DNA from 3 places in the Streptomyces cynarae genome. Region 1 is predicted to be linked to each of the others. Evidence: predicted binding sites of a transcription regulator. Region 1 holds the regulator's gene; each other region holds the start of a gene.
The links. The regulator HrcA, encoded in region 1, represses chaperone genes, less so after heat shock. The targets are predictions, from matches to a motif close to TTNGCACTCNGNNNNNCNGAGTGCNAA.
Positions count from the first base shown of each region.

Region 2: groL (chaperonin GroEL) is a predicted target of HrcA. The motif match lies at 1,398-1,424, and genes of this name have one in related genera.
Region 3: groES (co-chaperone GroES) is a predicted target of HrcA. The motif match lies at 1,716-1,742, and genes of this name have one in related genera.

Region 1 is NZ_CP106793.1:2,985,647-2,988,895, forward strand. It holds gene dnaJ (molecular chaperone DnaJ) at 177-1,313, opposite strand; gene hrcA (heat-inducible transcriptional repressor HrcA) at 1,314-2,333, opposite strand; gene N8I84_RS13970 (MBL fold metallo-hydrolase) at 2,531-3,249, shown strand, end outside.
Region 2 is NZ_CP106793.1:4,124,889-4,128,137, forward strand. It holds gene groL (chaperonin GroEL) at 1-1,237, opposite strand, end outside; gene N8I84_RS18855 (cold-shock protein) at 1,590-1,793, opposite strand; gene N8I84_RS18860 (MoaD/ThiS family protein) at 2,243-2,518, opposite strand; gene thrC (threonine synthase) at 2,571-3,249, opposite strand, start outside.
Region 3 is NZ_CP106793.1:5,262,713-5,265,961, reverse strand. It holds gene groL (chaperonin GroEL) at 1-1,143, opposite strand, end outside; gene groES (co-chaperone GroES) at 1,261-1,569, opposite strand; gene N8I84_RS24240 (polysaccharide deacetylase family protein) at 1,972-2,535, opposite strand; partial or broken gene N8I84_RS24235 (polysaccharide deacetylase family protein) at 2,777-2,968, opposite strand; gene N8I84_RS24230 (class I SAM-dependent methyltransferase) at 3,236-3,249, shown strand, end outside.

The DNA of each region.
Region 1 (3,249 bases):
CCCCGGCTGACTGTGCCTACCCGGGGACCAACCCCCGGACCCCCGGCCCACGCCAGCGCTCACCTCAACGCCCGTTGAACGCATCCTTCAACCGAGAGAACAACCCCTGCTGCCCCGGCTGACTGTGCCTACCCGGGGGCCAACCCCCGGACCCCCGGCCCACGCCAGCGCTCACCTCAACGCCCGTTGAACGCATCCTTCAACCGAGAGAACAACCCCTGCTGCCCCGGCTGGAACTGACCCTGTGGCCGCTCCTCGCCGCGCAGCTTCGCCAGCTCGCGCAGCAGCCGCTCCTGCTCGGGGTCCAGCTTGGTGGGCGTCTGGACCTCGACGTGGACCACCAGGTCGCCCCGGCCGCCGCCGCGCAGATGCGTGACACCGCGGTTGTGCAGCGGGATCGACTGCCCGGACTGCGTACCGGGACGGATGTCGACCTCCTCCAGGCCGTCCAGCGTCTCCAGCGGCACCTTCGTGCCGAGGGCCGCCGCCGTCATCGGGATGGTGACCGTGCAGTGCAGATCGTCGCCGCGGCGCTGGAACGTCTGGTGCGGCAGCTCGTGGATCTCGACGTACAGGTCGCCGGCCGGGCCGCCGCCGGGGCCGACCTCGCCCTCGCCCGCGAGCTGGATCCGTGTGCCGTTGTCGACACCGGCCGGGATCTTCACGGTGAGCGTCCGGCGTGAGCGCACCCGCCCGTCACCGGCGCACTCCGGGCACGGGTTCGGGACGATCGTGCCGAAGCCCTGGCACTGCGGGCACGGCCGGGAGGTCATGACCTGGCCCAGGAAGGACCGGGTGACCTGCGAGACCTCACCGCGGCCACGGCACATGTCACACGTCTGCGCCGACGTACCCGGCGCGGCGCCCTCGCCGTTGCAGGTGTTGCAGACGACGGCCGTGTCGACCTGGATGTCCTTCGTCGTGCCGAAGGCCGCCTCGTCCAGCTCGATCTCGAGCCGGATCATCGCGTCCTGGCCCCGGCGGGTGCGCGAGCGCGGACCGCGCTGCGACGCCGTGCCGAAGAACGCGTCCATGATGTCGGAGAAGTTCCCGAAGCCGCCCGCGCCGAAGCCGCCCGCGCCGGCGCCGCCCGACTGGGACAGCGGGTCGCCGCCGAGGTCGTAGACCTGCTTCTTCTGCGGGTCCGAGAGCACCTCGTACGCGGCGTTGATCTCCTTGAACCGCTCCTGCGTCTTCGGATCGGGATTGACGTCCGGGTGCAGCTCGCGGGCGAGCCGGCGGAACGCCTTCTTGATCTCTTCCTGCGACGCGTCGCGGCGCACGCCGAGTACGGCGTAGTAGTCCGTGGCCACTTACGACTCCGCCAGGATCTGTCCGACGTACCGTGCCACCGCTCGTACCGCTCCCATCGTTCCCGGGTAATCCATGCGGGTCGGTCCGACCACGCCGAGTTTCGCTACTGCCTCGCCGCCCGAACCGTAGCCCACGGAGACGATGGACGTGGAGTTGAGTCCTTCGTGCGCGTTCTCATGGCCGATACGTACCCGCATGGCCGGATCCTTCGCCTCACCCAGCAGTTTGAGGAGCACGACCTGCTCCTCCAGCGCCTCCAGGACGGGGCGGATGGTGAGAGGGAAGTCATGCGCGAAGCGGGTCAGGTTCGCGGTGCCGCCGATCATCAGCCGCTCCTCGGTCTCCTCCACGAGCGTCTCCAGCAGCGTGGAGAGCACCGTCGAGACCGTGCCGCGGTCCTCCGGCTCCTCGAACGCCTCGGGCAGATCCTGCACGAGCTGCGGGACGTCCGCGAAGCGGCGGCCGGCGACCCGGCTGTTGAGCCGCGCGCGCAGGTCCGCGAGCGACGTCTCGCCGAACGGCGCCGGGCAGTCGATCATGCGCTGCTCGACCCGGCCGGTGTCCGTGATCAGCACGAGCATCACACGCGCGGGTGCCATCGACAGCAGCTCCACATGGCGCACGGTCGAACGCGTCAACGACGGGTACTGCACGACGGCGACCTGCCGGGTGAGCTGTGCGAGCAACCGCACCGTGCGCGCCACCACGTCGTCGAGGTCGACGGCGCCCTCCAGGAAGTTATGGATCGCGCGGCGCTCGGGCGGGCTCATCGGCTTCACGGCCGCGAGCTTGTCGACGAAGAGGCGGTAGCCCTTGTCCGTGGGAATGCGTCCTGCGCTGGTGTGCGGCTGGGCGATGTACCCCTCGTCCTCCAGCGCGGCCATGTCGTTTCGGACGGTGGCCGGGGAGACGCCGAGGTTGTGCCGCTCGGTGAGAGCCTTGGAACCCACCGGCTCTTCGGTGCCGACGTAGTCCTGGACGATGGCGCGCAACACCTCGAGCCTGCGTTCACTGAGCATCGCGCACACCTCCAGCGGTCATGTCCCCTTGGCGCTTCCCCTGGCACTCTGCACTTGCGAGTGCCAGCATTCCCCGGCCCAGTGTACGGCTGTCGGGTACACACCCGGCAAGGGCGGGCACCGGTGCCGTGCCGAGGTGTTACCGACCTGTACCGGCCTGTCCTGCCGGGTGGGGCGCCTGCGGATAGCGTCGCCGTATGACGGTGTTGTGGGAAGGCTCGGGGTGGGAGGCGCTCGGGGCGCGTGCGGGGCGGACCAGGCTGCCGGTCTGGGACTGCACGGCCGGGCTGGTGGTGGGCGACGACGCGGCGCTGCTGGTCGACGCCGGGTCGAGCCTGTCCGAGGGCGCGCGCTTGCGCGGCGCGGCGGAGCGGCTGCTGGAGCCGCTCGGCGGAGACCGGCGTGTGACGCATCTCGCGCTCACCCATCCGCACTTCGACCATGTCTTCGGGGCGGCGGCGTTCGCGGGCGCGGAGGTGTTCGGAGCCGTGGGCATCGACAGGGTGCTCGCGTACGGGCGGGGGGAACTGGTCGCGGACGCGGTCCGCAACGGTCTGGACCCGGCGGAGGCGGCCGAGGCGGCGGACGCACTGGTCCGCCCTCACCACCAGGTCTCCGGCGAGTGGACGCTGGACCTGGGCGGGGTCCAGGTGCTGCTGGCGAATGTGGGCCCGGGCCACACGGCCCATGACCTGGTGGTGTTCGTCCCCGGGGACCCGGAGGTCGTGTTCTGCGGGGACATGGTGGAGGAGTCCGGCGAACCGCAGGCGGGCCCGGACGCGATCCCCTCGCACTGGCCGGCGGCCCTGGACCGGCTGCTGGAGCTGGGCGGGGAGGACGCGGCGTACGTCCCGGGGCACGGGGCGGTGGTGGACGCGCGGTTCGTACGGGCCCAGCGGGACGAGTTGGCGTCCCG
Region 2 (3,249 bases), 1.1 Mb from region 1:
CACCGGCGACGATGCCCTCCTCGACGGCCGCCTTCGCGTTGCGGACGGCGTCCTCGATGCGGTGCTTGCGCTCCTTGAGCTCCACCTCGGTGGCGGCACCGGCCTTGATGACGGCCACGCCGCCGGCCAGCTTCGCCAGGCGCTCCTGCAGCTTCTCGCGGTCGTAGTCGGAGTCGCTGTTCTCGATCTCGGCGCGGATCTGGTTGACGCGGCCGGAGACCTGGTCGGCCGAGCCGGCACCGTCGACGATGGTGGTCTCGTCCTTGGTGATGACGACCTTGCGGGCGCGGCCCAGGAGGTCCAGGGTCGCGTTGTCCAGCTTGAGGCCGACCTCCTCGGAGATGACCTCGCCGCCCGTGAGGATGGCGATGTCGCCGAGCATGGCCTTGCGGCGGTCACCGAAGCCCGGGGCCTTGACGGCGACGGACTTGAAGGTGCCGCGGATCTTGTTGACGACCAGGGTCGACAGAGCCTCGCCCTCGACGTCCTCGGCGATGATCAGCAGCGGCTTGCCCGACTGCATGACCTTCTCCAGCAGCGGGAGCAGGTCCTTGACCGAGGAGATCTTGGAGTTGGCGATCAGGATGTACGGGTCGTCGAGGACGGCCTCCATACGCTCCATGTCGGTGGCGAAGTACGCCGAGATGTAGCCCTTGTCGAAGCGCATGCCCTCGGTGAGCTCCAGCTCCAGACCGAAGGTCTGCGACTCCTCGACGGTGATGACGCCTTCCTTGCCGACCTTGTCCATGGCCTCGGCGATCAGCTCGCCGATCTGGGTGTCGGCGGCGGAGATGGAGGCCGTGGAGGCGATCTGCTCCTTGGTCTCGACGTCCTTGGCCTGCTCGAGCAGGGCGGCGGAGACGGCCTCGACGGCCTTCTCGATGCCGCGCTTCAGGCCCATCGGGTTGGCACCGGCGGCCACGTTGCGCAGGCCCTCGCGGACCAGCGCCTGGGCCAGCACGGTCGCGGTGGTCGTACCGTCACCGGCGACGTCGTCCGTCTTCTTGGCGACTTCCTTGACCAGCTCGGCGCCGATCTTCTCGTACGGGTCCTCGAGCTCGATCTCCTTGGCGATGGAGACACCGTCGTTGGTGATCGTGGGGGCGCCCCACTTCTTCTCGAGGACGACGTTGCGGCCCTTGGGGCCGAGGGTCACCTTGACGGCGTCCGCGAGCTGGTTCATGCCGCGCTCGAGGCCGCGCCGCGCCTCCTCGTCGAACGCGATGATCTTGGCCATGTGAAGTGGTCCTCCCAGGACTGGGGGTGATTACTTCGGACCGCGCCCGCGCCCGCGACGGACGGCCCCGACCGGAGGTTCCTTGCCCCACCCGGTCCGCGGCCTCACCGACCCGGTCCTTCTGTTGTCACTCTCACCTTCAGAGTGCTAACGCCAATGATTAGCACTCGCCCCTGCCGAGTGCAAGCGGCTCTCGGGGACCGGAGGGTGAACTCGGGAGCATGATCCGCAGGTGGACGCTGCTGCGCGCCCCCTGGAGGAGCCGGTGGCCGGACACGACCGAGGGGCCCGTACCCCGGACGGGATACGAGCCCCTCGACACGTCGAACAGTTCAGTCGTCGGCGCGTTGTATCAGGCGGTCACGCGGACCATGTCCGCCTGCGGGCCCTTCTGACCCTGCGAGATCTCGAACTCGACCCGCTGGCCCTCTTCAAGGGTGCGGTAGCCGTCCATCTGGATCGCGCTGTAGTGGACGAAGACGTCCGCACCACCGTCGACCGCGATGAAGCCGTACCCCTTCTCCGCGTTGAACCACTTGACGGTGCCCTGAGCCATGCCTAACTCCCCTATTACTGGCCCTTGCACAGATCCACACTTCGCGGATCCGGGTCAGACCTCACCCCCCAACGGTTGGGGGCGTGCGCCGGAACGCGTCGACCGCGGCTGAATGTATCTGTCCAACTGCCGTCTGCAACAGGTCAATCGGACGAGAATTCGGGGTCCGACCGGTCGGGAATGTACGGAGAATTCGCCTGAATTCAGGGCAAGTCGGGCCGGGCAAAGGGAATGAATGGCGCAAAAGCCCTGCACACTTTGGCTACTTCTTGTCGGGCGCGCGGCAGCTGATCGCGGACCCGGAAGGGGAGTCCGGGAGCGCGTTCCCCAACTGTACCCCGCTCAACCATGCAGAATTGCCCCCTCCGTTTCTCTCACGGAGAGGGCAATTCGATGAACTCTCGGTTACCTGCGTTACCGAGGGTAAGGATCGCGCGTCCGAACGACCGTCAGCCGCCCGCGACCGCCGGGATGATGGAGACGCCCGCGCCGTCCGGGGTGGCGGTCTCAAGGCCCTGCTCGAAGCGGACGTCGTCGTCGTTCACGTACACGTTGACGAAACGGCGCAGCTTGCCCTGGTCGTCCAGGACGCGGGCGGCGATGCCGGTGTGGTTCTTCTCCAGGTCGGCGATGACCTCGGCGAGGGTCGCGCCCTCGGCGGCGACCTCGGCTCGGCCGCCCGTGTAGGTGCGCAGGATGGTGGGGATGCGGACGGTGACGCTCATCGGGGGATGACCTCCGGTCGGGGTACGGCTGGTGGGTTGTGGCGGGCGGAGGTCAGACGAGACCGGCCTCGCGGAAGGACTCGAGGGTGGGACGGATCGTCGCGGTCAGCCCCGTGTCGGCCACCGCGTCCAGCGTCTTCAGACCGTCCCCGGTGTTGAGGACGACCGTCGTCCTCGCCGGGTCGAGGACGCCGTTCTCGATCAGCTTGCGCGTGACGCCGACGGTCACGCCGCCCGCCGTCTCGGCGAAGATGCCCTCGGTGCGCGCCAGCAGCTTGATGGCCTCGACGATCTGCTCGTCCGTCACGTCCTCCACGGAGCCACCCGTGCGGCGGGCGATGTCCAGGACGTACGGGCCGTCGGCCGGGTTGCCGATGGCCAGCGACTTGGCGATCGTGTTCGGCTTCTGCGGCCGTACGACGTCGTGGCCCGCCTTGTACGCCGTCGACACCGGCGAGCAGCCCTCGGCCTGCGCGCCGAAGATCTTGTACGGCTTGTCCTCGACGAGCCCGAGCTTGATCAGCTCCTGCAGACCCTTGTCGATCTTCGTCAGCTGCGAACCGGAGGCGATCGGCACCACGATCTGGTCCGGCAGCTCCCAGCCGAGCTGCTCGGCGATCTCGTACGCCAGGGTCTTGGAGCCCTCCGCGTAGTACGGCCGCAGGTTGACGTTGACGAAGCCCCAGCCCTCGCCCGCCGGGTCGCCGATCAGCTCGGAGCAGAAGCGGTTC
Region 3 (3,249 bases), 2.3 Mb from region 1:
GACCTTGATCACGCACACGCCGCCGGCCAGCTTCGCGAGGCGCTCCTGGAGCTTCTCGCGGTCCCAGTCGGAGTCCGTGGTCTCGATCTCGGCCTTGATCTGGTTGACGCGGCCCGCGACGTCCTCGGACTTGCCGGCGCCGTCGACGATGGTCGTGTCGTCCTTGGTGACGGTGACGCGGCGGGCGGAGCCCAGCACGTCCAGGCCGACCTGGTCGAGCTTGAGGCCGACCTCCTCGGAGACGACCGTGGCGCCGGTGAGGACCGCCATGTCCTGCAGCATCGCCTTGCGGCGGTCACCGAAGCCGGGGGCCTTGACGGCGACCGCGTTGAAGGTGCCGCGGATCTTGTTGACGACCAGGGTGGACAGGGCCTCGCCCTCGAGGTCCTCGGCGATGATCAGCAGCGGCTTGGAGGAGCCGGCCTGGATGACCTTCTCCAGCAGCGGCAGCAGATCCGCGATGGCGGAGATCTTGCCCTGGTTGATCAGGATGTACGGGTCGTCGAGGACGGCCTCCATGCGCTCCTGGTCCGTCACGAAGTACGGCGACAGGTAGCCCTTGTCGAAGGCCATGCCCTCGGTGAAGTCCAGCTCCAGACCGAAGGTGTTGGACTCCTCGACGGTGATGACACCGTCCTTGCCGACCTTGTCCATCGCCTCGGCGATCAGCTCGCCGACCTGCTGGTCCTGGGCGGACAGCGCGGCGACGGCGGCGATGTCGGACTTCTCGTCGATCGGGCGCGCGGTGGCCAGCAGGTCGTCGGAGACGGCCTTGACGGCGGCGTCGATGCCCTTCTTCAGGGCGGCCGGGGAGGCGCCCGCGGCGACGTTCCGCAGGCCCTCGCGCACCAGCGCCTGGGCGAGCACGGTGGCGGTGGTGGTGCCGTCACCCGCGATGTCGTTGGTCTTGGTCGCCACCTCCTTGACCAGCTGGGCGCCGAGGTTCTCGTACGGGTCCTCGATCTCCACCTCACGGGCGATGGTGACGCCGTCGTTGGTGATGGTGGGGGCGCCGAACTTCTTGTCGATGACGACGTTGCGGCCCTTGGGGCCGATGGTCACCTTGACCGTGTCGGCCAGCTTGTTGACGCCGCGCTCGAGGGCGCGACGGGCGTCCTCGTCGAACTTCAGGATCTTCGCCATGGCAGCGGGAGCCCTCTCGGAAATCTTGGGTGAAAAAGAAACTGCGCCCCGGGCGCCCGGCTTCTTATCGGTCGCGGGGGCCAGGGGCGCAGCTCACAGCAGGAATGCTGAGGTGACTTACTTCTCGATGATCGCGAGCACGTCGCGAGCCGAGAGAACGAGGTACTCCTCGTTGTTGTACTTCACCTCGGTGCCGCCGTACTTGCTGTAGAGCACGACGTCGCCGACCTTGACGTCGAGCGGAAGGCGGTTGCCGTCCTCGAAGCGGCCCGGGCCCACGGCCAGGACGACGCCCTCCTGGGGCTTCTCCTTGGCGGTGTCCGGGATGACCAGGCCAGAGGCCGTGGTCTGCTCGGCGTCCAGCGGCTGGACCACGATGCGGTCCTCGAGCGGCTTGATGGCAACCTTGGAGCTGGCGGTCGTCACGATCCGACCTCCCCCTTCGGAGATCTCACGGGGTTAACTGTCTGAGGTGGCGACCAGGTCGATCCGTCGTCGCGGGTGCCGGACCTGCCCGTCGCTTTGTTGGCACTCTCCGGTGGCGAGTGCCAGAGCCGAGACTATGACCGCGATTAGCACTCGGTCAAGCGGAGTGCCAATGCCGCGGCGCGCGCCGTGACTGAGTTCGGTTGCCCGGGGTGCGTTCTGCACCCGGGTGCGGTGGCTGTCCCAGGGGCTCCGCCCCCAGACCCCTCTATCGGCCTGACGGCCTCGTCCTCAGACTCCCCCTCGGACTCCCCCGAGCTCTTCGAGCAGGGAGGACCCCCAGACGGGCTTGTTCTTCGCGGGCGTCCGTCGTCGGCCCGGCGCTGACACGCGGGGCGGGCGTCAGAGGTAGTCCTCCAAGCGGGCCACCGTGAATCCCCTCGCCTGCAGGCGGCGCAGGACGCGGGTCGTCTCCGAGGTCAGGGAGGCCAGGGGGCGGCCCGGTTCGTGGGGGCGGAGGATGTCGCCCGGATGGAGGGCCGTGGACCTTCCATAGGCGTGCGTCGGACGCCACAGGATCAGGGCCTTGATACCGCAGTCCGCCGCGGCCCGGAGGGTAGTGCGGTCGTACCTGCCGTAGGGCGGGCGCAGCAGAACGGGGCGCCGGCCCAGGCGGGAGCGCAGCCGGTCCCGCCCGGCGCAGATCTGGGCGCGCTGCTCCGCGTAGGGCCGGCCGCGCAGTCCGGCGTGGTCCGGGGTGCGGTTCTCGATGGTCGCCCCTGCCGCCCGTAGCCGCGCGAGTCGCGCGTACGCCGGTCCGGCGGCCGTGTCCGTGAGGAACACACTGATGGGCAGCCGCAGGTCACGGACCATCTCGACGAACCGGGGGTCCCGCTCCGCGCCCTCGTCGTACGTGAGGAAGACGACCTTGTCGCGGGTGGGGACGCGGTCGAGGACCTCCGGCAGTCCCTGCTCCGGGCCGGCGTGCCGGGGCAGGCGGCGGGCGGCCGGGGCGCGGGAGCGAGCGGGGCGGTGAGCCCCCAGTGGCGGTACGCCCCGTCGTGCGGACCGTACGACCTGCGCACCCTCTGCGCCGCCTTCTTGCCCAGCCGTTCGATGGGGTCGACCGACTGGGCGCAGCCCGCCGTCCCGGCCAGGACCGCGGCGGCCAGGACCCCCGCCAGCAGTGCGCGCAGCCGCCGTGCCCTCACAGGTAGTCCTCCAGACGGGCCACCGCGTACCCGTCGTCGGTCACCTTCTTCAGAAATGCGCGGATCACGTCGGGCATCGTGCCGTTCCAGTCCGCCCGGCCGCGGAAGTGCGTCAGCACGATGTCCCCGGGGTGCAGGCTCCGGTCCCACTCGGGGTACTCCCAGTGGTCGACGTGGACCTCCTCGTCCGCGCCGCGCGCTCCGCGCGCCCCTTCGCTACCGGTGCACCCGACGGCAACGGTGGTGGCGGCCAGGACGGCGAGGCCCGCGCGCGCCGCGACCGTCGGCCCAGGACCCGTCAAGCGCGACACACGCACACCGGTGCATTTTGCGCCCTTTTTGTCATCTTGTCCTACGAGTCGCATGGTGTCGGATCCTTCCAGCCACCGTCGGCCACGGCGGGCCGACACCGCGACCCCGCGCACGCCATCCACCGACTGGCCGACAATGACCGGGTGAACGACCTCTC